3 regions of the Streptosporangium sp. NPDC049248 genome follow, and region 2 is predicted to be linked to each of the others. Evidence: riboswitches for the same ligand, from Rfam matches in the RefSeq annotation. Region 2 holds a riboswitch; each other region holds the start of a gene.
The links. A riboswitch is a leader RNA that binds a small molecule or an ion and turns the genes downstream of it on or off. The one in region 2 is predicted to bind S-adenosylmethionine.
Positions count from the first base shown of each region.

Region 1: linked by a shared signal. The riboswitch ahead of thrC (threonine synthase) and the one ahead of AB0K21_RS32285 (aminotransferase class V-fold PLP-dependent enzyme) in region 2 are both predicted to bind S-adenosylmethionine.
Region 3: linked by a shared signal. The riboswitch ahead of AB0K21_RS10120 (FAD/NAD(P)-binding protein) and the one ahead of AB0K21_RS32285 (aminotransferase class V-fold PLP-dependent enzyme) in region 2 are both predicted to bind S-adenosylmethionine.

Region 1 covers NZ_JBFAQY010000006.1:24,023-33,711, forward strand. The annotation lists gene AB0K21_RS13645 (trehalose-6-phosphate synthase) at 57-1,481, opposite strand; gene AB0K21_RS13650 (S1 family peptidase) at 1,812-3,299, shown strand; gene AB0K21_RS13655 (RNA polymerase sigma factor) at 3,463-4,020, shown strand; gene AB0K21_RS13660 (S1 family peptidase) at 4,229-5,752, shown strand; gene AB0K21_RS13665 (S1 family peptidase) at 5,930-7,441, shown strand; SAM riboswitch class I at 7,651-7,793, shown strand; gene thrC (threonine synthase) at 7,808-9,100, shown strand; gene AB0K21_RS13675 (MoaD/ThiS family protein) at 9,123-9,398, shown strand.
Region 2 covers NZ_JBFAQY010000023.1:73,959-83,647, forward strand. The annotation lists gene folK (2-amino-4-hydroxy-6-hydroxymethyldihydropteridine diphosphokinase) at 1-382, shown strand, start outside; gene AB0K21_RS32270 (DUF3180 domain-containing protein) at 379-831, shown strand; gene AB0K21_RS32275 (acyltransferase) at 841-2,007, opposite strand; gene AB0K21_RS32280 (NADH-quinone oxidoreductase subunit D) at 2,025-3,206, opposite strand; gene AB0K21_RS32285 (aminotransferase class V-fold PLP-dependent enzyme) at 3,224-4,519, opposite strand; SAM riboswitch class IV at 4,572-4,687, opposite strand; gene AB0K21_RS32290 (TerC family protein) at 4,895-5,638, shown strand; gene AB0K21_RS32295 (cytochrome P450) at 5,738-6,937, shown strand; gene AB0K21_RS32300 (GNAT family N-acetyltransferase) at 7,214-7,972, opposite strand; gene AB0K21_RS32305 (SAM-dependent methyltransferase) at 8,016-8,981, opposite strand; gene AB0K21_RS32310 (DUF2520 domain-containing protein) at 9,395-9,689, shown strand, end outside.
Region 3 covers NZ_JBFAQY010000004.1:196,607-206,295, reverse strand. The annotation lists gene dnaG (DNA primase) at 1-1,542, shown strand, start outside; gene rpoD (RNA polymerase sigma factor RpoD) at 1,695-2,831, shown strand; gene AB0K21_RS10155 (hypothetical protein) at 2,955-4,253, shown strand; gene AB0K21_RS10150 (hypothetical protein) at 4,328-4,789, shown strand; gene AB0K21_RS10145 (YtxH domain-containing protein) at 4,880-5,188, opposite strand; tRNA gene AB0K21_RS10140 (tRNA-Asn) at 5,361-5,433, shown strand; gene AB0K21_RS10135 (nitric oxide synthase oxygenase) at 5,694-6,899, shown strand; gene AB0K21_RS10130 (enoyl-CoA hydratase-related protein) at 7,108-7,881, shown strand; gene AB0K21_RS10125 (DUF402 domain-containing protein) at 7,907-8,428, opposite strand; SAM riboswitch class IV at 8,481-8,593, shown strand; gene AB0K21_RS10120 (FAD/NAD(P)-binding protein) at 8,719-9,689, shown strand, end outside.

The DNA.
Region 1 (9,689 bases), on a different contig from region 2:
TAAAAAAGTTAAACAGCCGCGAAAACTATCTCATGAGGGCCCGAAGCTTCCTGTCCTTACCCGAGAGCGTCGAGTTGCTCGGCGAACCACCGGTGCGGCGGAAGCGCGGTCGCCGCCGTGGCCAGCAGGGCGCCCCTCCTGGCGCGCTCGGCCTCGGGCATCGTCAGCCCCTCGTGCAGCGCGGCGGCCGTGGCCGAGACGTCGTAGGGATTGACGGTCACCGCGTGCTCGCCCAGCTCGGCGGCGGCGCCCGCCTCTCGCGACAGCACCAGCGCGCTGCCCGGCGACAGGATCGGCCCCTCCTTGGCCACCAGGTTCATGCCGTCGCGGATCGGGTTGACCAGCAGCACGTCGGCCAGCCGGTAGGCGGCGAGCGAGCGCGGGTAGTCGTCGTCGACGTTGAGGATCAGCGGGTCCCAGTCCTCGGTGGCGTACTCGTCCTCGATCTCCTTGGCACAGCGCTGCACCGCCGCGGTGTACTCGCGGTATTCGGGCAGGTCGTGCCGGGACGGGTAGGCGAAGGCGAGATGGGTGACCCGGCCGTGCCACTCCGGGTGGGTCGAGAGGAACTCCCGGTAGGCGACCAGGCCCCTGACGATGTTCTTCGACAGCTCCGTCCTGTCGATCCGCACGATCAGCCTGCGGTCGCCCACCTGGGCGCGGAGCGCGGCCATGTGCGACTCCACGTCGGGTTCGGAGGCCCGTGCCCAGAGCGCCTTACCGTCCACACCCAGGCTGTGCGTGCCGACCCGGGTGGTCCTGCCCTCGTGTGTGACCGTACGGCTCGCGCGCTCGACTCGGGCGCCGAGCACGGTCTCGCAGCAGTCCATGAACGCCCCGCCCCAGCGGGCGGTCAGGAAACCCGCGTGGTCGGCGCCCAGGATGCCCTCCAGGACCTCGGCCGCGACGTCGTCGGGGAGCAGGCTGAAGTACTCGGGCGGAGCCCACGGGGTGTGCGAGAAGTGGGCCACCCGCAGGTCCGGCCGTTCCACCCTGAGCATGGCCGGCACCAGGCTCAGGTGGTAGTCCTGCACCATCACCCGCGCCCCGTGCGGGGCCTCCTCGGCCAGCGCCGTCGCGAACGCCTCGTTGTACGTCTGGTAGGACTCCCACTCCCTGCGGAACCTGGCGTCGAAATGTGGTCTGTTGGGGGTGTCGTACAGCAGATGGTGGACGAACCAGAGCGTGGAGTTGGCGACCGCGTTGTACGCGCGGTGGAAGGTCGCCGGGGGGATGTCGAGCATGCGCAGCGCCCCGGTCTCGTAGCCCGCCTGGTCGAGACGGCCGCCGGGCGCCAGCCGCACCGCTCCGCGGTCGCCGTCGGACAGCGCCGCGCAGACCCAGAGGACGTCGAGGTCCTTCGCGACCTCCGACAGGCCCGACACCAGGCCGCCCCCACCCCTGCGCATGGACAGGGAGCCGTCCTCGGAGAGGGTGAAGGAGACGGGACCGCGGTTGGAGGCCACGAGGATCGCGTTCATCAGATCCCTTCGCCGGCTAGGGACACGCTTGTCCAGAAGATTAACCGGCGCCCGGCCTGGGCGCCCTGCTCTTCAGGCCAAGGAAGAATGGCGTTCATTTGAGTGTGTCAGCTCTTGTCGGTAGCTCAGTGAGTACATCCAGGTTTGATGACTTTCCGGTGCTGGATCGGAAGCCCGGCGAGCCTGACGGCGCCGGTCGGGGGCGTTCCGAGGGGCGCCCGCGTGGCGTGTGGTTTTTGGGGGCTTGGGGGCAACGGCTGGATTAGGGTGGCGTTGCCCGTGCGGCGCTCTCCCCCTCCTGCTGTGAAAGCCGAGGTCGAGGAGAGTTTCATGTTCGGCAGACATGCCGTCGCCACGGGCTGCGTGCTGGCGGTCACCGCGCTCACCCTGACGGGTGTGCCGGTCGCGGCCGGACCTCGGGCCTCGGTCACCGCGTCCGCCTGGAAACCGCCGTCGGGCATGCTGGAGGCGTTCCAACGCGACCTGGGACTGACCCGGCGGCAGGCCCAGGCGCGCCTGCTCAACGAGGCCCGCATGCTCCCGGTCGCGACGCAGCTCCGCAGGAGGCTCGCCGACCGTTTTGGCGGTTCATGGCTTGTCGGAGCCATTTCGCAGACCCTCGTGGTGGCCACCACCGACGAGGCCGACATCCCCCACATCATCGCGGCGGGCGCCCGGGCCGAGGTCGTCACCCGGTCGATGGCGGAACTCCTTTTGATCAAGGAGAGGATCGACGGCGTGCTGCCCGCCAAGCCACGCGTGGGAGGCGTGCGCTACGTCGACGCGAAGAGGAACCAGGTGGTCGTCCTGTCCGCGCAGCCCGCGGTCGCCGAGAACCTCATCAAGGACGCGAACGTGGACACGGACGCGGTGAGCGTGGTGTCGTCCACCGAGCAACCCCAGCCCCTCCACGACGTGCAGGGCGGAGACGCCTACTACGTCGGTGTCGCGAGTCGCTGCTCGATCGGTTTCTCGGTGACCCACGGAGCCCAGGCCGGTTTCGTCAGTGCCGGACACTGCGGCAGGACGGGTGATGCCACCACCGGTTTCAACCGGGTGCCCCAGGGGGTCTTCCAGGCATCGGTCTTCCCGGGCAGCGACTACGCCTGGGTCGCGGTGAACCACAACTGGGTGCCCAAGCCCGCGGTCAGCAACGGCGTCGGCGGCACCGTGTCCGTCGTCGGCTCCAAGGTGGCCGTCGAGGGGGCCTCGGTCTGCCGGTCCGGTTCCACCACCGACTGGCACTGCGGGATCATCCTGCAGCGCGACACCAGCATCACCTACCCCGAGGGGGCGGTCTCCGGGCTGACCCGCACGAACGTCTGCGCCGAGCCCGGCGACTCGGGTGGCTCGTTCATCTCCGTGGATCAGGCCCAGGGAGTCGCCTCCGGCGGCTCCGGGGACTGCACCTCGGGCGGCGTCACCTACTTCCAGCCGATCAACGAGATCCTCACCGCCTACGACCTGACCCTGGTGACCGACACGCTCACCTCGCCGAGCACGGGCACCTGCACCGGCTACCCGAAGATCTATGTCGGCAGTCTGGAGAGCGGTCAGGTCGTCTACCGGCCGAGCACCAGCTACTACCGGACGACCGTCGCCGGCCAGCACCACGGCTGCCTGGACGGGGACGACGGCGTCGATCTCGACCTCTACCTGGAGAGGTGGAAGGGAAGCGGTTGGAGCACCGTCGCCGCCTCGGACAGCTCGGGGCCCGACGAGCAGATCAGCTACACCGGCATGCCCGGCTTCTACCGCTACCGGGTGGTCTCGGTGAGCGGCTCCAGCCCCTACACCCTGGGGTTCACGACGCCTTGACGACCGGTCCCGCGCTCCTGGCGGACCCCCACTGGGAGCACACATAAGGGCGGAGATCGGCATATTTCGGGTTCGTCGCTTTTTGTAACGAAGCCGAAGGTCGGCAACGGGGATCCCCGACCGTAGGATGTCCAGCGACTGTGACCGCTGATGGGGGCTCGTGATGGCGTTGGACGAGACGACCGAGGAGCTGGCCCGGGCGGCCGCCCAAGGTGACCACCGCGCGCTCGGCGAGCTGCTGAAGCGTATCGAGCCCGCGGTGCTCCGGCACTGCGGGCGCATCCTTCCCTTCCGGCAGGACGCGGAGGAGGCCTGCCAGGACACCCTGCTGGCGGTGGCACGCAACATCGGCCGCTTCGAGGGGCGCGCCAAGTTCAGCACCTGGCTGCACATCGTGACCGCCAACTGCGCCAGGAGCACCTACCGTTCGCTGAAGCGCCGCGCCGCGGAGCAGAGTTCGGACGAGTTGCCGCTGCAGAAGCCGGACGTCGCCAGGGTGAGCGTGATCGCCGGATCCCGGCTGGACCTGCTCGACGTGATGGAGGCCCTGGAGGCGGAGAAGCCCGATCTCGCCCAGGCACTGGTGCTGCGCGACATCTGCCAGCTCGACTACAACGAGGTGGCCGAGCAGCTCCGCATCCCGCTGGGCACCGCCAAGTCCCGCATTCACCAGGCGCGCAAGTACGTCCAGGGCGCTCTGGGCGACGCCTACGGCTTCTGACCTCGACGGGTCCCGGGAACGGCCGAGCCGGCCCGGGGAGCCCCCGCGCGGGAACGAGAGCGCGCCGGCGAGGTGAGATCCGATCGAAATCGTCTGCCGCGTGGCGTGTGGCGTTCGAGGCCCTGGCGGCAATGGCTGGATTAGGGTGGCGTTGCCCGTGCGGCGCTCTCCCCCTCCTGCTGTGAAAGCCGAGGTCGAGGAGAGTTTCATGTTCGGCAGACATGCCGTCGCCACGGGCTGCGTGCTGGCGGTCACCGCGCTCACCCTGACGGGTGTGCCGGCTGCGGCCGGACCCCGGGCTAAGGGGGTTCCGGTCGCCGCGTCCGCCTGGAAACCGCCGTCGGGCATGCTGGAGGCGCTCCAACGCGACCTGGAACTGACCAAGGAACAGGCCCAGGCGCGCCTGCTCAACGAGGCCCGCCTGACGGGAGTGGCGGCGGACCTCCGTGCGAGACTCGGCGACCGTTTCGGCGGCTCGTGGCTGATGGGAACCATCGCGCAGACCCTCGTGGTGGCCACCACCGACGAGGCCGACATCCCCCACATCATCGCGGCGGGCGCCCGGGCCGAGGTCGTCAAACGGTCGCTGGCGGAACTCGGCAAGCACATAGAAGGACTCGACCAGTCGGTGCCCGGCGCCAAGAACGAGGGGAGTGTCCGCTACGTCGACGCCAGGAACAACAGGGTGGTCGTCCTGTCGTCGGAGCCGTTGGTCGCGGAGGACCTCATCGAGGCCGCCGGTGTCGACACTGAGGCGGTGAAGGTGGTGCCGTCCACCGAGCGGCCCCGGCTCCTCAGCGACCTGCAGGGCGGCGACGCCTACTACGTCGGTGTCGCGAGTCGTTGCTCCGTTGGTTTCTCGGTGATGCGCGGGACCCAGGCGGGGTTCGTCAGTGCCGGTCACTGCGGTAAGACCGGTGATGCCACCACCGGTTTCAACCGGGTGCCCCTGGGGGTCTTCCGGGCGTCGTCCTTTCCCGAGAACGACTACGCCTGGGTCGCGGTGAACGCCGGCTGGACGCCCAAACCGGTGGTGAGCAACGGCCTCGGCGGCACCGTGCCCGTCGCGGGCTCCCGACCGGCTCTGGAGGGCGCCTCGATCTGCCGTTCCGGCTCCACCACCGACTGGCACTGCGGGATCATCCGGCAGCTCAGTGCCAGTGTCACCTACCCCCAGGGCACCATCCACGGGCTGACCCGTACCAGTGTCTGCGCCGAGCCGGGCGACTCGGGTGGCTCGTTCATCTCCGTGGATCAGGCCCAGGGGGTCACCTCCGGCGGCTCCGGGGACTGTGCCACGGGCGGCGTCACCTACTTCCAGCCGATCAACGAGATCCTCACCGCCTACGACCTGACCCTGCTGACCGACAGCACCGTCGGCTCGCCGGGTGGCGTCTCCGGCACCACCCCATCGGACAAGCAGGACTGCAGCGGCTACCCGAAGACCTACACCGGCACGCTGAACAACGGTCAGTCCGTCTCCCAGCCGAGCCGCTACTACCGGGCCGCCGTCGCCGGCATGCACTCCGCCTGCCTGGACGGCGGCGACGGCGTCGACTTCGACCTCTACCTCCAAAGGTGGCGGCGGCCGAACTGGGTCACCGTCGCGACCTCGGAGGGCGCGGGTTCCGACGAGCAGATCAGCTACACCGGCCCGCCCGGCGCCTACCGCTACCGGGTGGTCTCGGTGAGCGGCTCCAGCCCCTACACGCTGAAGGCCAAGGCGCCCTGACCCGCCTTCCGCGGCCCTCACCCAGGCCGCGGCCGGCATGCCGCCGAACGGCCTCAAATCGTCTGCCGCGTGGCGTGTGGCGTTCGAGGCCCTGGCGGCAATGGCTGGATTAGGGTGGCGTTGCCCGTGCGGCGCTCTCCCCCTCCTGCTGTGAAAGCCGAGGTCGAGGAGAGTTTCATGTTCGGCAGACATGCCGTCGCCACGGGCTGCGTGCTGGCGGTCACCGCGCTCACCCTGACGGGTGTGCCGGCTGCGGCCGGACCCCGGGCTAAGGGGGTTCCGGTCGCCGCGTCCGCCTGGAAACCGCCGTCGGGCATGCTGGAGGCGCTCCAACGCGACCTGGGCCTGACCAGGGAACAGGTGCGGGCACGTCTGGCCAACGAGATCCGTATGTCGGGAGTCGAGGCGGACCTCCGTGCGAGACTCGGCGACCGTTTCGGCGGCTCGTGGCTGATGGGAACCGTTTCGCAGACCCTCGTGGTGGCCACCACCGACCCCGCCGACCTCCCCGCGATCGTCGCGGCGGGCGCCAGAGCCGAACTCGTCAAACGGTCGCTGACGGAACTCGCCGGGCTCATCAGTGACCTCAACGTGGACCTGCCGGGAAAAGGCGGCGGGGGTGATGTGCGCTTCGTCGACGCCAGGAACAACAGGATCGTCATCCTGTCGAAGAGCCCACTGGCAACCGAGGATCTCGTGGAGGCCGTGGGGGCCGACTCAAGTGTGGTGAAGGTGGTGCCGTCCACCGAGCGGCCCCGGCTCCTCAGCGACCTGCAGGGCGGCGACGCCTACTACGTCGGTGTCGCGAGTCGTTGCTCCGTTGGTTTCTCGGTGATGCGCGGGACCCAGGCGGGGTTCGTCAGTGCCGGTCACTGCGGTAAGACCGGTGATGCCACCACCGGTTTCAACCGGGTGCCCCTGGGGGTCTTCCGGGCGTCGTCCTTTCCCGGCAACGACTACGCCTGGGTCGCGGTGAACGCCGGCTGGACGCCCAAACCGGTGGTGAGCAACGGCGCCGGCGGCACCGTGCCCGTCGCGGGCTCCCGACCGGCTCTGGAGGGCGCCTCGATCTGCCGTTCCGGCTCCACCACCGACTGGCACTGCGGCCTCATCCGGCAGTTCAACGCCAGTGTCACCTACCCCCAGGGCACCATCCACGGGCTGACCCGTACCAGTGTCTGCGCCGAGCCGGGCGACTCGGGTGGCTCGTTCATCTCCGTGGATCAGGCCCAGGGGGTCACCTCCGGCGGCTCCGGCAACTGCGTCACGGGCGGCGTCACCTACTTCCAGCCGATCAACGAGATCCTCACCGCCTACGACCTGACCCTGCTGACCGGCGACGCCACCAACCCACCGGGCACCGTCCCGCCCGCTCCGACGGTCTGCACCGGCTACCCGAAGGTCTACACCGGCACGCTGAACAACGGTCAGTCCGTCTCCCAGCCGAGCCGCTACTACCGGGCCGCCGTCGCCGGCATGCACTCCGCCTGCCTGGACGGCGGCGACGGCGTCGACTTCGACCTCTACCTCCAAAGGTGGCGGCGGCCGAACTGGGTCACCGTCGCGACCTCGGAGGGCGCGGGTTCCGACGAGCGGATCAGCTACACCGGCCCGCCCGGCGCCTACCGCTACCGGGTGGTCTCGGTGAGCGGCTCCAGCCCCTACACGCTGAAGGCCAAGGCGCCCTGACCCGCCTTCCGCGGCCTGGCGCGGGAGGTTCCACGGGACGTCCACCGCGACCGGTGCCTGCCGGCCGCGGCGGCGCCCCTGCTGCGGACAAGGGCGCTCTGTCCGGCAGGTAACACGCTACGTCTCGCATAGTGAGACAAGTGGCCGGGGTGGCGGTACGGCGATGTAGAGTGCCTAAGACCTGCCTGTCAGGTCTCCAACTGAATATTTGCTCATCCAGAGGGGTGGAGGGATCGGCCCTGCGAAGCCCCGGCAACCATCCCGGTTCAAGACTCGTAATCGACACGAGGTCAGCCGGGACAGGTGCCAATTCCGGTCTGTGACCAGGGTGGTCCGCAGACGAAGATGAGGGAAAGGCCTCGCTTCATGGCGCTCGCAACCACTGAGAACACCACCACCTCGCTCGGTCGTGTCGAAGACACCCGAAACCAGCAGTTCGGCCCCGCCGTGGCCCTGTCCTGTCGCGAGTGCGGTGCCCGCTACGACCTCGGCCCGAGCTTCGCCTGTATCGAGTGTTTCGGGCCCCTTGAGATCGCCTACGACTTCGGGCGGGTGACCCGGGAGCAGATCGCCGAGGGGCCGGCCAACATCTGGCGTTACCGCTCGCTGCTGCCCGTCCCCGCCGACGTGGCCGCCAAGCCCAACATGGAGCCCGGCTGGACCAGGCTCGTCAACGCCGGCAACCTCGCCCGCGAGCTGGGCATGCGCTCGCTGCACGTGAAGGACGACTCCGGTAACCCCACGCACTCCTTCAAGGACCGTGTGGTGGCCATCGCCGTCGAGGCGGCCCGTAACTTCGGCTTCCACACCCTCTCCTGCTCCTCCACCGGCAACCTGGCCGGTGCCGCCGCTGCCGCCGCCGCGCGGGCCGGGCTGGACGCCTGCGTGTTCATCCCCGCCGACCTGGAGCAGGCCAAGGTCGTCATGGCCTCCGTGTACGGGGGCAGGCTCATCGGCATCGAGGGCACCTACGACGATGTGAACCGCTTCTGCTCGGAGCTCATCGGCGACGAACTGGGCGAGAAGTGGGGCTTCGTCAACGTCAACCTCCGGCCGTACTACGCCGAGGGCTCCAAGACGCTGGCGTACGAGATCGCCGAGCAGCTCGGCTGGCGCGTTCCCGACCAGATCGTCGTGCCGGTCGCGTCGGGCTCCCAGCTCACGAAGATCGACAAGGGTTTCAAGGAGCTGATCGAGCTCGGTCTCGTCGAGGACAGGCCGTACAAGATCTTCGCGGCCCAGGCCGAGGGATGCTCCCCGGTCTCCACCGCCTACAAGGCGGGCCACGACGTGATCCGCCCGGTGAAGCCGGACACGATCGCCAAGTCGCTGGCGATCGGCAACCCCGCCGACGGTCCGTACGTGCTGGACATCGCCCGCCGCACCGGCGGCGCGGTCGAGGACGTCACCGACCCCGAGATCGTCGACGCGATCCGGCTGCTGGCCAGGACCGAGGGCATCTTCGCCGAGACCGCCGGAGGTGTCACCGTCGGCGTGCTCCGCAAGCTGGTCGCGGCCGGGAGGCTCGACCCGGAGGCGGAGACCGTGGTTCTCAACACCGGCGACGGTCTCAAGACCCTCGACGCGGTGGCCGCCGAGGCGCGCCCCACCGCCGTGATTCGTCCCTCCCTTGACGCATTCCGTGCGGCAATCGCCTAGAAATCGTGAAAGGTACTGAATTATGAGCGTTTCTGTGCGGATTCCGACGATTCTCCGGACTTACACCGGTGGTGCTGCCGAGGTGAGCGGAGAGGGCGAGACCCTGCGCGACGTCCTCCAGAAGCTTGACGCGGACTTCCCGGGGATCGGTGCCCGGATTCTTGATGAAACGGGTAAGATCCGCCGTTTTGTCAACGTCTATGTGGGAGATGAGGACGTCCGCTTCGCCGACAACCTCGACACGGCCACGCCCTCCGGCGTCCAGGTCTCCATCATCCCGGCGGTCGCCGGGGGCTGAGACCCACCCCCCGCACCGCGCCGGTCGCACCCGCCTCACCCTCCCGGGGGGCGCTTGCGACACCCTCTCCATGACACCCGCCCGGCTCCGGCCGCGTGCGGGTGTCATGCTTTGTGGCGTAAACCGGTATTCGCGGTGGGGAAAGATAATGTAATCTTTAACTAACTAATAGTGATAGTCAAACTGTGCTCTCGTACTAAATGCTCTTGTAAAGAGCTAGTTTGGTGCTTGACTCTGTTGCCCAACCGGTTCCCACAGGTATGGTCGAGGACGATCGATGTGGCGAAGTCT
Region 2 (9,689 bases):
CTACGAGACCGACCCGGTCGGCGGCCCGGAGCAGGGTGCCTACCTCAACGCGGTGGTGATCGCCGAGAGCGCGCTGGAACCCCGGGCCCTCCTCGATCGTGCTCAAGGTGTGGAGAACGCCTTCGGACGGGTCCGGGTGGAGCGCTGGGGAGCGCGCACCCTGGACGTCGATCTGATCACCGTGGGAGACGTCGTGATGGACGACCCAGACCTGACCCTGCCGCATCCCAGGGCGCACGAGCGGGCGTTCGTGCTGGTCCCGTGGGTGCGGGCCGATCCGGACGCGGTCCTGTCCGGGCGTCGGGTGGCCGATCTGCTGGCCGGTCTCGACCAGGACTACGTGCGGCCCCGCCCCGAGCTGGTCCTGCGGGAGGCCGCGTGAGGCCCAGCCGTCCCGGCGTCCTCGTCGGGCTCTTCGTCGTGGTCACCATCCTCACCTGGGCGCTGCTCAAGCCGCTCTACGTGTCCCTGCCGACCATGCCGTGGACGGCGATCCCGACGGTGCTCGTGCTGGCGATCGGCGAGGCCTACAGCGGGTGGATGACGAAGGCCAGGATCGAGCGCAGGCCCGACACCAAGCCCGTCGATGCCCTGGCGGTGGCCCGGCTGGCGGCCCTGGCCAAGGCCTCCGCGTACGCCGGGGCGGTCTTCGCGGGACTCTTCGCCGGGTTCACTCTCTACACCGCCGAACTGCTCGACCAGAGGGTGCCCCGTCAGGACTTCTTCATCACCGGCGGGTCGGCGCTGGTGTGCGTGCTGCTGGTCTGCGCGGCCCTGTACCTGGAGCACTGCTGCAAGGTGCCCAAGGACTCCGCGGACGACGACCGCTGAGGGGACGCGTCAGCGCCTCCTGGCCCACTTCCGGCCGAAGAGCATGATGACCGGAAGGGTGCACACCAGTGCTCCGGCGACGGCCAGGGGGCGTTCCAGCCACCAGAGCAGGTCGGGCCGGACCAGGCTGCCCGGCCTGCTGCCCGCCAGCCACCAGGTCAGCGCCACCCAGATGGCCATGCCGGTCGTGTGGAACAGGAAGAGCGGGAGCGCGAACCGGTTCACCGTCTCGTTCACGCGCTGCCACCTGGGACGGTCGAGCAGGCGCTCCATGGCCGGCCTCAGCACCTCCACCAGGCCGATCTGGAAGATCAGCAACGCCACGATGACGAAGGTGGGCGGCGCCATGTTGGACAGCTTGTCGCCGGGCACGCCGACCATCGAGCCCGGGTAGATGTCCGAGTAGACCAGGCCGAAGAGCGCGAACAGCCCGGTCCACAGGATGGCGATGTCGAAGCGGCGGGGAAGCGCCACCACCCTCGCGTAGAAGAACCCGGCCTGGTGGGCCAGCCCCCAGACAATGATCATGTTGAGCCAGCCCACGGCCTCGTACCCGTAGCGCAGCCGCAGCACGTCGACGACGAGCGCCGCCCCGGCCAGCCAGATCAGGATCAGCACGTCGAAGCGCCGGTGCAGCCAGAGCGCGACCGGGAGCAGGGCGATCAGCACGAGGTAGACGCCGATGAACCAGAGCGGGCTGATGACGAGCAGGACCACCCGGTTCATCCACCTGATCCCGAACGCCCAGGTCACGAGCGCGCCCAGCACGATCCAGGTTCCGGCCAGCGCCAGCGTCGGGATCGCCAGGCCGCGGATGCGCCGCCACACGAAGGTGCCGATGCCCATCCCGCCTTCGCAGGCGCGGTTCCAGGACAGCAGGTGGACGTACCCGCCCACGTAGAAGAAGAGCGGCAACACCTGCAGCAGCCAGGTCAGGATCCACAGCCCCGAGGTGAAGCCCAGCGGGCTCGTCGGCGAGGGGCCGTCCGGCCCCCACTGGAGGATCGTGAAAGCCCAGTGCCAGACCACCACGACGAGCAGGCTGAACGCGCGCAACCAGTCGACGTACCGGTCCCGCGGTGGCCTGCCGACGGCCGGTGAGTCGCCGGGATCGGCGGGGGACGCGGGTGTCGTCGGGGGAGTCGTCCTCCGCTGGTCTCCGCCGGGTTCGATCATGCGCTCCTGACCGTGCCTCACTTGTCGATATCGCCGACGACGAAGAACAACGAGCCCAGAATGGCGACCATGTCGGAGACCAGGTTGCCGGGGAGCATCTCGCGCAGCACCTGGACGTTGTTGAAGGAGGCGGACCGGAGCTTCATCCGCCACGGTGTCTTCTCCCCGCGCGAGACCAGGTAGTAGCCGTTGAGGCCGAGCGGGTTCTCCGTCCAGGCGTAGGTGTGGCCCTCGGGGACCTTCAGCACCTTGGGCAGGCGCTGGTTGATCGGCCCCTGGGGCAGTTCGCGGAGCCGCCGCACGCAGGCGTCCGCCAGGTCCAGGGAGACCTTCACCTGCTCCAGCAGCACCTCGAACCTGGCGTGGCAGTCCCCGGCGGAGCGGGTGACCACCTTCACCGGCAGCTCGCCGTAGGCGAGGTAGGGCTCGTCCCTGCGCAGGTCGAGGTCGACGCCGGAGGCACGGGCGATCGGGCCGCTCACGCCGTACTGCATGACCGTCTCGCGGTCCAGCACGCCCACCCCGCGGGTACGGGCGAGGAAGATCTCGTTTCCGGCGATCAGGCTCTCGATGTCGGGCAGCCGTCGCCGCACGTCGGCCACGGCCGTCGAGACCCGGCCCAGCCACCCCTCGGGCAGTTCCTCCTTCAGGCCGCCGACCCGGTTGAACATGTAGTGCATCCGGCCGCCGGCGATCTCCTCCATCACGGCCTGGAGGGTCTCGCGTTCCCGGAACGCGTAGAACATCGGGGTGATCGCGCCGAGTTCCAGCGGGTAGGAGCCGAGGAACATCAGGTGGTTGAGCACCCGGTTGAGCTCGGCCATCAGCGTGCGGGTCCAGACCGCCCTGACCGGCACCTCCATGCCGAGCATCCGCTCCACCGCGAGGACGACGCCCAGCTCGTTGGCGAACGCCGACAGCCAGTCGTGCCGGTTGGCCAGCACGATGATCTGCCGGTAGTCACGCACCTCGAACAGCTTCTCCGCGCCCCGGTGCATGTAGCCCACGATCGGTTCGGCCGAGCTGATCCGCTCCCCGTCCAGGGTGAGCCGCAGCCGCAGCACGCCGTGCGTGGACGGATGTTGCGGCCCGATGTTGAGGATCATGTCCTCGGTCGCGAGCTCCTTGCCGTGCGCCTCCCGCACGGCGGCGGCGCCCGCGCCCATCCCCACGCTCAGCTCACGGCGAGGCTCGTTCATATGCCTATGCTGTCACGTCAGCCGCGCGAGGCAAGATCCCGCAGGGCGGCGATCAGCCGGTCGACGTGCTCGGAGGTGGTGCCGATGCCGATGGAGGCGCGCACCGCGGAGGCGGCGGGGTCGTCACAGCCGCCGTCCTTGGCGTCCAGCAGGTGCCGTACGAAGGGGTGGGCGCAGAACTTGCCGTCCCGGACGCCGATGCCGTAGTCGCCGGACAGGGCCTCGGCGACCTCGCGGGCGGTGCGGCCGTTCACCACGAAGGAGACGATGCCGACGCGCGGGTGGTCGGGGCCCCACAGGGACAGCTCCTGCACGCCGGGGACGGAGGCGAGGCCCGCGCGCAGCCGGTCGAGGAGACGCTCCTCCTCGTGGACCAGCGGGGTCCAGCCGGTGGCGGTCAGGGCGTCGCAGGCCGCGGCCAGCGCGATGGCACCCAGGACGTTCGGGGTTCCGGCCTCGTGGCGGGCCTCGGGGTCGTCGTGCCACTCGGTCCCGTCGTCGTTCACCGCCCTCACCGCCCCGCCGCCCCGCAGGTACGGCTCGGCGTCGGCCAGCCAGTCGGAACGGCCGATCAGCGCGCCGGCGCCGAACGGGGCATAGAGCTTGTGACCGGAGAAGACCACGTAGTCCAGGTCGAGCGCGGTCAGGTTGAGGCGGCGGTGCGGGACGAGCTGCGCGGCGTCGACGAGGACGCGGGCGCCGTGGCGGTGGGCGATGTGGGCCAGCGCGGCGATCGGCCACAGCTCCCCGGTGACGTTGGAGGCGGCGGTCACGACCAGCAGCTTGGGGCCTTCGACCGAGGCCAGGGCCTCGTCGGCGGCGCGGACCGCCTCGCCGGGGAAGGCGGGGACCGGCAGCCGCAGGGCACGCTTCCAGGGCAGCAGCGAGGCGTGGTGCTCGGTGTCGAAGACCACGGCGGTGGTGCCCTCGGGCAGGCTGCGGGCCAGCAGGTTGGTCGCGTCCGTGGTGTTCCTGGTGAAGATCACCGAGTCGCCGGGACGGGCACCGACGAAGGCACGCACCGTCTGCCTGGCCTGCTCGTAGCGGGCCGTGGTCAGCTGGGAGGCGTACCCGGCGCCTCGGTGGACGCTGGAGTACGCCGGGAGCGCGGCGGCGACGGCGGCGCTCACCGGCTCCAGACAGGGGGCGCTCGCGGCGTAGTCGAGGTTGGCGTAGCGGACGAGCCTGCCGCCCCTGACCGGAACCTCCAGATCGGAACCGAGCACGGCGGGGATCGGCCGGTCGCCGGACGTACGGGTCGCGGGGGTGGCCGTGTCGGCGGCTACGGCGGTGGAGATCGTCAGTATGGACATGCCAGGGCTCCTTCGAGGTCATCGGACCCCAACCCGTGGCACAGGTGCCTGGAGCCCGCGCTTGCCCGGCACACCTCGTGCCGGACCAGGTCCTCACCCGGGGCACCCCGCCGCGGACGCGAGGGTTGCCGGCCAGCGAGCCGGGGCTTGTCACTGGCACTCATGACCTACGGGGGAACTATAACCGACCTCTGCCGGGAATTCGCAAGCGATGTCCCTTGGGTTCGGGAACTCACGATGGATCCCGTTCGTCTGGGCAGTGAGCCGGGTGGCGTCCGGCGGCGGGTGATGTCTGTCCTGGTAGTGGGTGAACAACGCCGAACGACAAACCTCGTCGTGCCGGTAGTGATCAAGTAAGGCGAGCTGGAGGCTCAGATGTTGGACTGGGTGACCAACCCGGAGATCTGGATAGGGTTCGTCACCCTCGTCGCTCTGGAGATCGTGCTAGGCATCGACAACATCATCTTCATCTCGATCCTGGCGGGGAAGCTTCCGCCCGAGCAACGGGACAAGGCGCGCAAGTTGGGTCTCCTCGCGGCCCTTCTCAGCCGGCTGTTGCTGCTGCTGGCACTGTCGTGGGTGGTGAGACTCACGGCGCCGCTCTTCGAGGTCCTGGGGCAGGAGATCTCGGGACGAGATCTCATCCTGCTCGGCGGCGGGCTCTTCCTGCTCGGCAAGAGCGTCATCGAGATACACGACAACGTCGAGGGCAAGTCCGGGCACGGCAGCACCAAGGTCGCGGCCTCCTTCGGCTCCGTGATCGCCCAGATCATGCTGCTGGACATCATCTTCTCCCTCGACTCGGTCATCACCGCGGTCGGCATGGTCGACCAGCTCGGCGTCATGATCGCGGCCGTGATCGTCTCGGTCCTGGTGATGCTCTTCGCCTCAGGCCCGATCAGCCGCTTCGTGGACAAGCACCCGAGCATCAAGATGCTCGCCCTGTCGTTCCTGGTGCTGATCGGCGTCGTGCTGATCGCCGAGGGCCTCGGGCAGCACATCTCCAAGGGCTACATCTACTTCGCGATGGCCTTCTCGCTCGTCGTGGAGCTGCTGAACATCCGGCTGCGCACCAAGGCGGCCCGGTCCGAGAAGTCGGACGAGCCGACCGAGGCGTAGCGCATCCGTCGCGGGGCGGCGGCCGGGCTGTCGAACGTCGGCCCAGCTCCAGGGGGCGGACCAGGCAATTGACACATGGGGCGACATTACGATGTCCATGTGCGCTTTGATCCCTGGAATCCGGAATTCGTCGCCCATCCGTACGACGTCTACGACGAGCTGAGGCGGCAGCGGCCGGTCAGTTTCTTTGAACCGACCGGCCAGTGGCTGGTCGCCCGGCACGCCGACGTCAACGCGCTGCTGCGCGACCGTCGGCTCGGCCGCTCCTACCTGCACATGGCGACCCACGCCGAGTTCGGCAGGCCCGACGACCCCGAGTTCCAGGACCCGTTCTGGCGGGTGGTCAGGGCCGGGATGCTCGACGTCGAGCCACCGGTGCACACCCGGCTCCGGCGCCTGGTCTCCAAGGCGTTCACCCCGCGCATGGTCGAGGCGCTCCGCCCCAAGGTCGCCGAGATCGCCGGGGAGCTGGTGGACCGCTTCGTCGAGCGCGGCGGCGGAGACCTGATCTCCGAGGTCGCCGAGCCGCTCCCGGTGACCGTGATCGCGGAGATGCTCGGCGTGCCCGAGGCCGACCGCCACCTGCTCCGCCCCTGGTCCGCCGACATCTGCGGGATGTACGAGCTGAACCCCTCCGTCGAGGCCCAGCACACCGCGGTACGCGCGGCCGAGGAGTTCTCCGCCTACCTCGTCGAGCTGGCCCGCGCCCGCCGGGCGAACCCCGGCGACGACCTGATCAGCGCGCTCGCCCTGGTGGCCGAGGAGGGCGACAAGCTCACCGAGGAGGAACTGGTCGGCACCTGCGTGCTGCTGCTCAACGCCGGGCACGAGGCCACGGTCAACGTCACCGGGAACGGCTGGTGGTCGCTCTTCCGCAACCCGGCCGAGCTGGAGCGGCTCCGCGCCGACCACGGCCTGCTGCCCACCGCGATCGAGGAGATGATGCGCTGGGACACCCCGCTGCAGATGTTCGAGCGCTGGGTCCTGGAGGACATCACCGTCGGCGGGGTGGACATCCCGCGCGGCACCGAGGTGGCGCTGCTGTTCGGCTCGGCCAACCGGGACCCCGAGGTCTTCGCCGACCCCGACCGCTTCGACGTCGGCCGGGTGGACAACCCGCACATCTCCTTCGGCGCGGGCATCCACTTCTGCCTGGGCGCCCCCCTGGCCAGAATCGAACTGATCGAGTCCTTCGGCGCCCTGCTCCGTAAGGCACCGAAGCTGGAACTCGCCACCGAGCCCGGCTGGGGCCCTGGCTACATCATCCGCGGCCTCACCGCCCTCGACGTACGGGTCTGAACCGGCTCGCCGCGCGGTGGTGTCAGGGGGAGCGGCGCAAGGGCGGGCGCTGGGCCCAGGTGGCCCGGCGCCAGAGCCATTCGAGGGGGCCGTAGCGGTATCGGCGCAGCTCAGACCCTCGGCATTCGGCGCCGTAGGGGGTCTTCGTTTGGCATGGAGGCATTCTGCGGACCCGGTCCGGTACCGGGCATCGGTCAAAAGCAGGGTTCGCACCGGCTCGGCCGTACTTTTGACCGGTACCGCGGCTCGGCTCCCAGGCGGGGTTCCGTTGCCCTGTCACATCCACCAGGTCGCATCGGTGATGGTGTCGAAGCCGAGGGAGTCGTAGAGCGGCTTGCCGGCCTTGGCCGCGGTCAGGGTGGCGGGGAGGTCCCCCAGGTGTGCCAGGACCGCGTGCATGAGCGCCCGGCCGACTCCGCGGGAGCGGTGGCCGGGCAGGGTGGTCACCCAGTAGGTCCCGCCGACCGTGCCGTCGACGACGGTCATGCAGGCTCCGGCGGGCACCCCGTCCCGCGCGGCGAGGAACAGATCGACGCCGGGGTGGCCCAGCAGGTCCTCGGAGAAGGCGTCACCCGGGCGGTAGGGCTGGAAGTTGGTCAGCGGGAATCCGTGGACCACGATGTTCTCCGCGGTCCGCAGCTGTGCCGTCGTCTCCACGTGGGTGATCTCCACGGCCGGTGGCGCGGGGAGCGGACCGGGGTGGCGGATCATGATGGGGAGCCGCCCCGGGGCCAGGCCCAGAGCGCTCATGTCGACCGAGCCGAACGGGTCCTCGACGATGACCCCGTCGGAAAGCCGGCGCCGGGCCAGGTCCGTCAGTTCGGCGAGATCGTCCGGACCGGGGTCCGGGGAGAGCAGCAGGATCCGCAGCCCGCCGCGCTCCCGTCCGTCCGAGGCGAGAAAGCCGGGGCGGCGGATCAGCTCGCTTCCCCGGGTGCGGGCGAGAGCCGTCCAGAAGGCGGCGGAGTTCCGGACGGCCAGTCGGAGAGAGGCCGTGGGCCCGGCGGGAACGGCGTGTGTCGAGGGAGTGCTCATGGCACCGACCCTACGAGGCGGGAAGAATCCTCGTTCGGCCCACTCAGAGGCGGGTCTGGGAGAGCCAGCCGAAGCCGCCGAGGCCGCCGGGAGCGATCAGCTCCGCCTCCTCGGAGGCCCGCGCGAGGGCGTGCAGGTAGCCGCGCGGGTCGATCCTGGCCTGCTCGACCGGCGGGCGGTTCCCGGTGACGCAAAGGGCGCGCAGCGCCTCCCGCTGCGTGGTCAGCGCCGTCGTGACGGCCCCGGCGCTCTCACCTGCGGCCGCGCAGGCGTCGAGTGCCACGTGGGCGGTGATGTCGCACGAGCCGTCGGGCACCGGCGCGACCATCGCCCCGTCGCGGTATCCGGCCAGCGTGCCGTACGGCGGCCGGTCGGTCAGGGAGTGGGCGTAGTCGATCGCGATCGCCCGGCCACGTGCCAACCGCACGATCACCGAGGCCCAGGCCCGGTCGCGTGGCCTGCCGATCTCGGCCCGCTCACCGGTGGCGCGCATCGGCCACCAGCGGGCCAGCCAGGCGAGATCCGCCTCGGCGGGTCTGCCACCGAGCCGCTCCTCACCGTCGGTGACGTTGACCAGGACCAGCCGGGGGCCGTCGGCGGTCTGCTCCACGATGTCGACGGGAACGTTGTCCAGCCACTCGTTGGCGATCACCAGGCCGCAGATCCCGTCCGGCGCGGCCTTCGCCCAGACGATCTCCTCGGGCAGCGCCGGCGGCCTGGCCGCCAGATCCACCGCGGTCACTCGGAGCCTCGATCGCAGCGCGGGCGGTGCGGCGGCGAGCACCCCGGCCGCCAGCAGGCCCTCACCGGCGCCGATGTCGACCAGGTCGAGCACCTGGGGGCCGCCGAGCGCCTCGTCGACCGAGGTCAGTTCGCGCAGCACGGCCTCGGCGAAGACGGGGGAGGCGCCGACCGAGGTCCGGAAGTGACTGGAGGGTCGTTCGCGGAGGTAGAAGCCGCTCTCGCCGTAGAGCGCGTGCTCCATCGCGGCGCGCCAGGTGAGCCACACACTCTCAGACGCTACCCGCCGAGGCGGAGGAACGAGATCAACTCGCGCTGACGCTTCGGCTGGGTACATGACTGCATTCTGTCACCGGATCGCACGATCGTTGTTGACGCCGTGTCGGCGCGTCGCCGCCTGGATCGCCGGGTGGGCCGGGTTCTCCGGCTCCGTGCGGGCCCCGTACGGTGTGTGTCGCCCGGTTCGGGGATCCCGGCGGGAGGTCGACGCGCTGTCACCTCGATCACCGGGTGGGCCGGACTCCCGGCGGGTCTCATGCGCTCCCGGGGCCCGCTTCCGGGCTCCCGGGGTGAAACAGGGCCGTCACGCCGGAACACGCGTCTTGACGCGGTTGCGGCGGCGCGGCCCGTTACGCTGGTCAATCAGGCACGAAGCCCCACATGGTCGAAGGACGTGACGTCATGGACGCAGTCGATCGCCCGGCACGGCTGGCCGTCGGAGTGATCGGAGCCGGCAAGGTCGGCTCTGCGCTCGGCGCGGCGCTCGTCAGGGCGGGACACCGGATCGTCGCGACGAGCGGTGTCTCCGACGACTCCAGGGAGCGTGCGGTCGAGCGCCTCGGGCTCGTCCCCGTACGGCCCCAGGACGTGGTGGCCGGAGCGGACCTCGTCTTGCTGACGGTCCCCGACGACGCGCTGCCCGAGTTGGTCTCCGGCCTGGTGGAGACCGGTGCGGACCTGCGGGGCAAGCTGGTGG
Region 3 (9,689 bases), on a different contig from region 2:
GGATACGTCCCGGGACGCGAGCAGGGCGAGCGCACCCGCCTGATCGAGGCCCATCGGGCGGCGGCCGAGTTCTACGCCTCGAAGCTGGCCGCACCCGACGCCGCGATCGGGCGCAGGTTCCTGTCGGAGCGCGGGTTCGAGCGGGTCGACGCCGAGCGTTTCGGTGTCGGGTACGCCCCGGCCGAGTGGGAGGCGCTCTCTCGGCACCTGATGGCCAGAGGGTTCACCAGCGCGGAGCTGATCAAGGGAGGGCTGGCCAAGGAGGGGCGGCGCGGCCCGATCGACCGCTTCCGGGGACGGCTGGTCTGGCCCATCCGCGACATAACCGGGGACGTCATTGGTTTCGGCGCGCGGAAGCTGAACGACGCCGAAGACGGGCCGAAGTATTTGAACACCCCAGAAAGCCCTCTCTACAAGAAGAGTGAGGTTCTCTACGGTGTCGACCTGGCCAAGCGCGAGATCTCCAAGCGCTCCCAGGCCGTGATCGTCGAGGGCTACACCGACGTGATGGCCTGCCACCTGTCGGGCGTGCCGACGGCGGTGGCCACCTGCGGCACCGCGTTCGGCGAGGAGCACATCAAGGTGCTCCGGCGGCTGCTGCTCGACCACACGGGCTCCCAGGGCGAGGTGGTCTTCACCTTCGACGGCGACTCCGCCGGGCAGAAGGCGGCGCTGCGCGCCTTCGCCGACGAGCAGAAGTTCGCCACCCAGACCTTCGTGGCGGTGCAGTCGGACGGGCTCGACCCGTGTGACCTGCGCATCAGGCACGGCGAGGCGGCCGTGCGCGACCTGATCGCCAGCAGGGAGCCGCTGTTCGCCTTCGCCATTCGCAGCGCGATCTCCCGCTACGACGCGAGCACCAACGAGGGGCGGCTCGCCGGGCTCGACGCCGCGGCGCCCATCGTGGCCCGGATCAAGGACCAGGGGCTGCGCAAGCTGTACGCGGTGAGTCTGGACCGCTGGCTCGGTTTCAACGACGAGAGCTTCGTGCTGGACCGGATCATGGAGGTGTCCCTGCGGGCACAGCCGGGCCCCCGTCAGAAGGCCAGGCCGAGGAAGGTCGCGGACCTGACCGATCCCACGGTCAGGACCGAGGCCGAGATTCTCAAACTGGCGGTGCAGCGTCCCGCGCTGCTCGGCCCGGAGTTCGACGTGATGGGCGGAGAGGCGTTCACCCTTCCCGAGCATCTCGCCCTCTACAGGCTCATCGCCGACGCGGGCGGCACGGCGGCGGCCGGAGCCGGCGGGCGAGAGTGGGTGGACCGGTTGCTGAACGGCGTGAGCGACTCGCTGAGAGGGCTCCTGACCCGTTTCGCGGTCGAGGAGATCCGCGCCGACCTGACGAGCGAGGAGCGGTACGCGGTGGGGCTGCTGGTGGCACTCGAACTGACCACCGTCACCCGCGTGCTCGATCAGCTCAAATCACGCATGGAGCGGACCAATCCCGTCGAGGAGCCGGAGGAGTACAAGCGGCTCTACGCGGAACTGGTCGCGCTCGAACAGCAGCGACGCGTGCTGAGGGAACGCGCCGCCGCGAGCTGATCGCGTAATTGGCTTTAATATCCGCGAGGCGATTCCACCAAACCCGAATAAGGTCTCAATTCGATAATGATCGCGGCCTTACCTTCGGTGACAAAAATAGGTCTGCCATTTAGGGGACCCAATACAGCAGACTGTCTCCCGTGGGTGCATCGGTGCTGCCAAGTGGGCCGCCATCGGTAGACCAGGTGGCCGACCTCGTCACGAAGGGAAGGGAGCGCGGAAGCGTCACGGTCGATGACGTGGCCGCCGCTCTCGACAAGTCCGAGCTGCCGTCCGACGCGCTTGAACGCGTCGTCCGCATGCTCGCCGAGCACGGAGTGGAGGTCCTCGAGCCTCAGAGCGACGAGGAACCCGCCCGGTCCGATGAGGAGGATATCGGGAAAAGGGCTCCTACCAGCGATCTCGTCCGGATCTACCTGCGGGAGATCGGCCGGGTGCCCCTGCTCACGGCCGAGGAGGAGGTGGAGCTCGCCAAGTCCATCGAGGCGGGCCTGTTCGCCGAGGACAAGCTGACCAGCGTCGTCTCACGTCTGGTCTTCCCGGAGTTCAAGGAGCTCGCCTGGCAGGGCACACGGGCCAAGCAGCGGCTGATCGAGGCCAATCTGCGGCTGGTCGTGTCAATCGCCAAAAGATATGTGGGGCGCGGCATGCTGTTCCTGGATCTCATCCAGGAGGGCAACCTCGGGCTCATCCGGGCGGTCGAGAAATTCGACTACACCAAGGGTTACAAGTTCTCCACATATGCCACCTGGTGGATTCGACAGGCGATCACCAGGGCCATCGCGGACCAGGCGCGCACCATTCGGATTCCGGTGCACATGGTCGAGACGATCAACAAGCTGGTGCGTGTCCAGCGTCAGCTCCACCAGGACCTCGGCCGCGAGCCCGCGCCCGAGGAGATCGCCCTGGAGATGGACCTGCCGATCGACAGGGTGATCGAGATCCAGCGGATCGCCCAGGAGCCGGTCTCGCTCCAGTCGCCGATCGGTGAGGAGGACTCCGACCTCGGTGACTTCATCGAGGACGCGGACGCGGTGGTCCCGATGGAGGCGGCGGCCTTCATCATGTTGCAGGACCAGCTCGACGACATCCTCGCGACGCTCTCGGACCGTGAACAGCGCATCATCCAGCTGCGCTTCGGGCTCGCGGACGGCCACCCCCGGACGCTGGAGGAGGTCGGCAGGGAGTTCGGCGTGACGCGCGAGCGCATCCGTCAGATCGAGTCGAAGACCCTCGCCAAGCTACGCCACCCGACGAGGGCGCAGATGCTCCGCGACTACCTCGACTGAGGAGCCGTACGGCGCGGGCCCCGGGAAGCTGGCTTCCCGGGGCCCGCGCCGTTTCACGGCCCTTTTTCCCGCGTCCGGAAAGGCGGGCTGTTCTCCCGGCCGATACAGGCGCAGACTGGGCGGATGGAGTCGCGAGCGGCGGTCGACGATGCCGCGCTCGGGCGCGAGGCGTGGTCCGTGCTCGACGCGAACTCGACGGGTGCCGCGACCGTGCCCGCGCCGGGCCTCTATCCGCACCAGTGGAACTGGGACTCCACCTTCGTCGCGATCGGCCTGGCCCGCTGGGACACCCGCAGGGCCGGAACCGAACTGCTCAGCCTGCTGGCGGGGCAGTGGCACACCGGGATGGTGCCGCACATCGTCTTCCAGCCCGCCCACGAGGAGGTCTACTTCCCCGGCCCGGCCATCTGGCGCTCGACGGAGCACCGGGCCGCTCCCCACGGCGTGTGCACCTCCGGGCTGACCCAGCCGCCGCTGCAGGCGCTGGCCCTGTGGTGGGTGTGGCGGCACGCGGCCGACCGCGACACGGCCGCGGCCCTCGTACGGCGGATCTACCCGATGCTGGTCGCCCAGCACGGCTACCTCACCACGTCCAGGGACCTGGGCGGGGGAGGGCTGGCTGCGATCGTGCATCCATGGGAGTCGGGGATGGACGACAGCCCCGTCTGGGACGCCCCGCTGGAGGCGCTGCCCCCGGTCCGCCGCGCCTACCGGCGCGAGGAGCCCTCCCAGTGGCAACCCGACAGCCACCACGACCGCTACATGGCGCTGGTCCTGGGCTACCGGGACTCCGGCTACGACCCGGCCTACCTGAGAGACGAGCACCCGTTCGCGGTCGAGGACCCGATGTTCAACGGGATCTGGCTCGCCTCCTGCCAGGCGCTCGCCGAGCTGGCGCCGGTGGCCGGCGCGGACGCGGGTCCGCACCGGGAGGCGGCGGAGCGGATCCGCGCCGCGCTGCTGGACCGGCTCTGGGCCGACGGCGCCTTCCGCGTCCGTGACCTGCGCGCGGGGCGGCTCAGTTCCATTCGTACGGTCGGCTCCTTCGGGCCGATGCTCGACGCGGGGCTGCCGGCCGACAGGGTCGCGGAGCTGGTGGTGACGTTGGAGTCGGCGAGCTTCATGGGAGCCGCGGGATACCCGGTGCCGAGTTGTGAGATCCGCGCTCCGCAGTTCGACCGGTCCTGCTACTGGCGCGGGCCGTCCTGGGTGAACACCAACTGGCTGCTGCGGCGGGCGGCGGCGGTGCACGGCCTGGCGGGGTTGGTGCGGGTGCTGGGCTCGCAGACCCTGCGCCTCGTACGGCAGGCGGGTTTCCGCGAGTGCTTCGACCCCTTCGACGGCAGCGGACGAGGCAGCCGGGACTTCTCCTGGTCGGCCGCGCTCACCCTCGACCTGCTCGCGGATACCGTGGAGTGTTGAGGTACGGCCATCGCCGGACACGACACCGAACCATGCGGGGCCGCGCCGCGCCTGTCCACGCCGTGAGGATTCACATGAAGCTCTTCCGCCGCCTGCCCGCCGAGGTCCGCGAGGCCATCGATCCCGGTGACCGGGTGCTCACCTATGCCGAGGGCCCGGACGGTTACGTGATCGCCGCGGACAGGGCACTTTACCTGGGCGGCGAGCGCCTGCCCTGGTTCTGTGTGGACCGCGGCGCCTGGGACGAGGAGGGTCTGACCGTCGTCACCACCGGCGGGCGGTCGTACCGGGCGCTGCTGCCCGAGCCCGGCCGGATCCCCGAGGCCGTGCGGGAGCGGGTGACCGCCTCGATCGTGGTCAACCACTATGTCCCGCTGGACGCGCGAGGGGGAGTGCGGCTGGTGGCGAGGAAGGCCGACGCAGACCGGCTGGTCTGGGAGTTCGTCTTCGACGCGGGTCTTGACCCGGACGACGCCGGGCTGCGCGCCCTCGCGGAGCAGGCGCTTGAGGAGACCCGCAGGAGTTTCGGCGTCTGAGCCGCGGCCCGAGGGGGCCGGACACGCGAAAGGCCCCTGAAGGGGCCTCTCGCGGGATTCTCGGGTGCCGACAGGGCGGCACCCGCGAGATCAGTAGGGCGTGTCGGTCCGCTGTTTCTCCGGCCAGCCGGTGCCCGTGTCGTCGTGCTCGTCGTGCCAGCCGTTCGCCGACTGCAGGAAGGGCAGCCGGTTTCTGGCCGCGTCGCTCACCTTGGTCCTCGCCACGCCGGTGGCCTTGGAGACCTTTGCGCCCATCAGGCCGGCCGTCTCCTGCACGGTGGGGTTGTCGATGACCCGCTGGGCCATCCTCTTGATCTGCTCGTAACGCTCCCGACCGGCGCGGCTCCCCAGGATGTAGCCGGCCGCGAAGCCGATCCCGAACATCAACCGATAACGCATGTCCACCTCCACAAGCATGTTCCGCAGGTCCCTGTCCTGTGATCACCTGCGGATAGCCATTCGTCTCGCACCTACCCCGGACTATCGATGCGACACACACCCATGGAGTGCGCTAATCTATTCCTGCGCCGCAAGGAACGGGGACACCCGATCCGACCAGCGCAAAGCGCAATCCCGTGTAGCTCAATCGGCAGAGCAGCCGGCTGTTAACCGGCAGGTTATAGGTTCGAGTCCTATCGCGGGAGCCGAAACCGGAGCCCCGGAAGCCCAGCTTCCGGGGCTTTTGGCATCTCATACCCCGGTTTGGTGGCCTGTTCATGCCCCGATTCAGCGGACAAACCACGGTGAATCACAGAAAATGAGTGAGGCCCTGCCCGGTGTCGCCGCGATCGCGGTGATGAGCCGGCGCGCGGTCGCCGCGGACCAACAGTGATCGCAGCGGGGAAGGGCCGCCGCGTTCAGGGCACCACGCCGCCCGGAACGGCAGTCGTGCCCGTGAGCCACAATGGGTGGTTTTTCTGTGCTGACCTGGCGAAGGTCCCGGCGTGCGCCGGATCCGTTCCACGAGGCCCCCAAGGTCCCCGAGGTGCCTCCAGCCGACGTGATGGCGGCGGCCGAGGACTACCTGAGGCTGTTTCACGCGGAGAATCCCGGCGCGGGGGTCCTGCGGGAGCGCCTGCGCGAGATCCGGCAGGAGATCGCCGACACGGGAACGTACACGCACACCAGCGGTGAGCTGGTCTTCGGCGCCAGGGTGGCCTGGCGCAACAGCGGCAGATGCATCGGGCGGCTGTACTGGCGCTCGCTGCGGGTGCGCGACCGGCGGCATGTCACCACGGCCGAGGGCGTCGCCGTCGAGTGTGTGAACCACCTGCGGGACGCGGCGCCCGGCCGCCGGATCCGCCCGACGATCACCGTCTTCCCCCAGGACCGGCCGGGGGCGCCGGGACCGCGGATCTGGAACGAGCAGCTCATCCGGTACGCCGGGTACGCGACGGCGGACGGTTCGGTCGTCGGGGATCCCCGCTACGTCGGCTTCACCGCGATGCTGCGCGAGCTGGGCTGGTCCGGCGGTCCCGGAAGCCCCTTCGACGTCCTCCCACTGGCGGTCTCGGTCGGGAGCGGGCCGCCGCTGCTGTCCACGATTCCCGGCGACGCCGTGCTGGAGGTCGCGCTTTCGCACCCCCGTCACCCGTGGTTCGAGCAGCTGGGGCTGCGCTGGCACGCGGTACCGGTCATCTCGAACATGTGCCTGGAGATCGGCGGCGTCTGCTATCGGGCGGCGCCGTTCAACGGCTGGTACATGGGCACCGAGATCGGCGCCCGCAACCTGGCCGACGCCGACCGCTACGACCTGATGCCGTTGATCGCCCGGCGTCTGGGCCTGAACACCGGCACCGACCGCTCGCTCTGGCGGGACCGGGCGCTGGTGGAGTTGAACGTGGCGGTCCTGCACTCCTTCGAGCGGGCGGGGGTGACGATGACGGACCACCACACCGAGGCCAGGCACTTCCTGATCCACCTGGAGCGCGAGGAGCGGGCAGGACGGGTCTGCCCCGCGGACTGGACCTGGATCGTGCCGCCCATGTCGGCCTCGGCCACGCCGGTCTTCCACCGCTACTACGAGGACAGGCGGCTGTCGCCGAACTTCGTCCACCACGCCGACTCCCTGGAGCGTGCGCTCGGCCACCGGACCGCGACGGGAGGTTGACTCGGGGAAGACGTACCGGCGCCGCACCCGCGGTGACCCGCCGCGTGGTGGGGCGCGGCCCGGCCCGCTCCCGCGGGCCTCCCTCTCCCCGGTCCGCTCGCACCTGCTGACACCGGGAAGGGAAAAGGTGTAGAACGATATTCTGTAGCTCTCCGGGTGGGGAGCTCCTGTGCGGGAGCGCCCCGGGGGCTTCCGGGAGGGAGATGCGATGGTCGACCTGGTGCTGCCGTCGATCGAGCGGGGCGTGCTGACGCTGACGTTCAACCGGCCGGACCGGCTCAACGCCTGGACCGACGAGATGGGCCGCCGCTACTTCGACCAGCTGGCCGAGGCGGAGAAGAACCCCGAGGTCCGGGTGATCGTGGTCACCGGTGCGGGAAAGGGCTTCTGCGCCGGGGCGGACTTCCGGACGCTCACCGCCATCCAGGACGGCTCGTACGCGGGGGAGCCCGACCGGCGCCCCAACACCTTCCCGACCACGATCCGTAAGCCGATCATCGCCGCGGTCAACGGCGCCTGCGCCGGGCTCGGCATGGTCCACGCCCTGGTCTGCGACCTGGTCTTCACCGCCGCCGAGGCCAAGTGGACCACCGCCTTCGCCCGGCGCGGCCTGGTCGCGGAGTACGGCCTGTCGTGGATCCTGCCCCGCCTGGCCGGGCAGGCCAGGGCCATGGACCTGCTGCTCTCCGGGCGCACCTTCACCGGAGCCGAGGCCTGCGAGCTGGGCCTGGCCAACCGGGCGGTGCCGGGAGAGCGGCTGATCGAGGAGACCCTGGCCTACGCCCGCGAGCTGGCGACGTACAGCTCTCCGGCCTCGATGGCCGTGATCAAGCGTCAGATCTGGGGCGACTGGCAGCAGACCCTGGAGGCGTCGGAGTCGGCCGCGGCACGCCTGATGGTCGACTCCTTCACCCGGCCGGACTTCGCCGAGGGGGTCGCCAGCTTCGTCGAGCGCCGCGCCCCCGGCTTCCCGCCGCTGTAGTCACGCCGTAGTCGCTCCGGCGCTCTCAGCTGACCAGGGCGAGCCAGCGCGGAGCGGTGTCGAAGGGGGCCGTGCGGGCGGTGACGGCCTCCATCAGCCAGGCGGCCGAGGCGCGGGCGCTCCGGACGACCTCGGGCGGGTAGGCGTACCTGACCCGGTGCTCCTCGAACTCGTCCTCGTCGTCCAGGAAGACCCGGCAGGCGCGGCCCTTAGCCGGGTTGCGGCGCGTCCGGATCACGTCGAGGTCCAGGTCGACCATGGTGACCTCGCCGTCGCTCCACCGTGGCACGGTGGAGATGTCGCAGTAGATCTCGTGTTTGTGCGGGGCGGAGTTGAAGGCGGCGGTCCACCAGGCGTCGCGGGGGAAGAGCATCACGAAGGCATGCGGGGAGGCCACCTCGGGTCCGTGGCCCTTGCGGCCGACGGAGTTGGCCGCGCAGCCGGTCCACACCCCGTGCTCGTCCTCGCCGAGCAGGAGACCGCTGTGGTGCCAGTGCAGTGACCCGTCGTATTTGCGGTAGACCACCTTCACCGTCTCATAGGACATTCCCCAACATTAAGCCTTGACAGAGATCTATGTATTTCCTACCTTCTAAATAGGTTAAGAGTGTCAGTGCGAAGCCCCGGCTGGCTGACCGGCAACCCTCGCACCGCGGCGGGGTGCCCCCGGGGGAGACCTGGCGGCACGGTCGGCGTGCCGCAAGCGCGGACCCCCTCACCGGGGTCACCGAGACATGTCCGGGAGTGCCACATGTCGAAGACCAGCACACTGAACTGCGCGAGCCCCGTCGACCCCGACACCCACGGCCACTACCGGCCGCACCGCAGAGCCGCCGCATGAGCGCCTCGATCGCCGTCGTCGGTGCCGGCCCGACGGGCACCTGCCTGGTGGAACGCATCTGCGCCAACGCCGCCGACCTGCTCGGCTGGCCCTCGCTCGACGTTCACGTGATCGACCCCCACCCGCCGGGCGGCGGCCGCGTCTGGCGCCGTGACCAGCCCGAGCTGCTCTGGATGAACTCCGCGGCCGCCGACGTGACGCTCTTCACCGACGAGTCGGTGCGCTGTGAGGGGCCGATCCGTCCAGGCCCCACGCTGGCCGAGTGGCTCGGCGGGGACCCGGGCACCTTCGCCTCCCGCCCGGCGCAGAACGGCTACCTCTCCCACGTCTTCAGGCACGCGGTGGAGACCGCCCCGCGCGGGGTCAGGGTGCACGTGCATCCGGCCCGCGCCGTCGACCTCGCCGACATCCCCGACGGCCAGGCGGTACGGCTGGAGGACGGCCGGACGATCGAGGTCGACGCGGTGATCCTGGCCCAGGGGCACGGCGACGTGACCCCGAACGGGGAGGAACGGGCGCTGGCCGACCTGGCCGTGCGCGGCGGGCTGCGCTACCTGCCCACCGGATACGCGGCCGACCTCGACCTGGACGGCATCCCCGCCGGAGAGCCGGTGATCGTGCGGGGGATGGGGCTGGCCTTCGTCGACCTGATGGTGCTGCTCACCTCGGGCCGGGGCGGCCGGTTCGTCCGCGAGTACGACGGGGAACTGGTCTACCTGCCCGGCGGGCGGGAGCCCCTGCTGCACGTGGGATCACGGCGCGGCGTGCCGTACCACTCCAAGACCGGCTACCCCTTCGGGGGCGCACGCCCGCCGGTGCCGCGCTTCCTCACCCGCGAGGCGCTGGGCGAGGGCCCGTGGAACTTCCGCCGGGACGTGTGGCCGCTGGTCGCCAAGGAGCTCGCCTTCGCGTACTACCACGAGCTCCTCACCGCCCACCCCGAGCGCGCCAGGCTGGACTGGGCGGC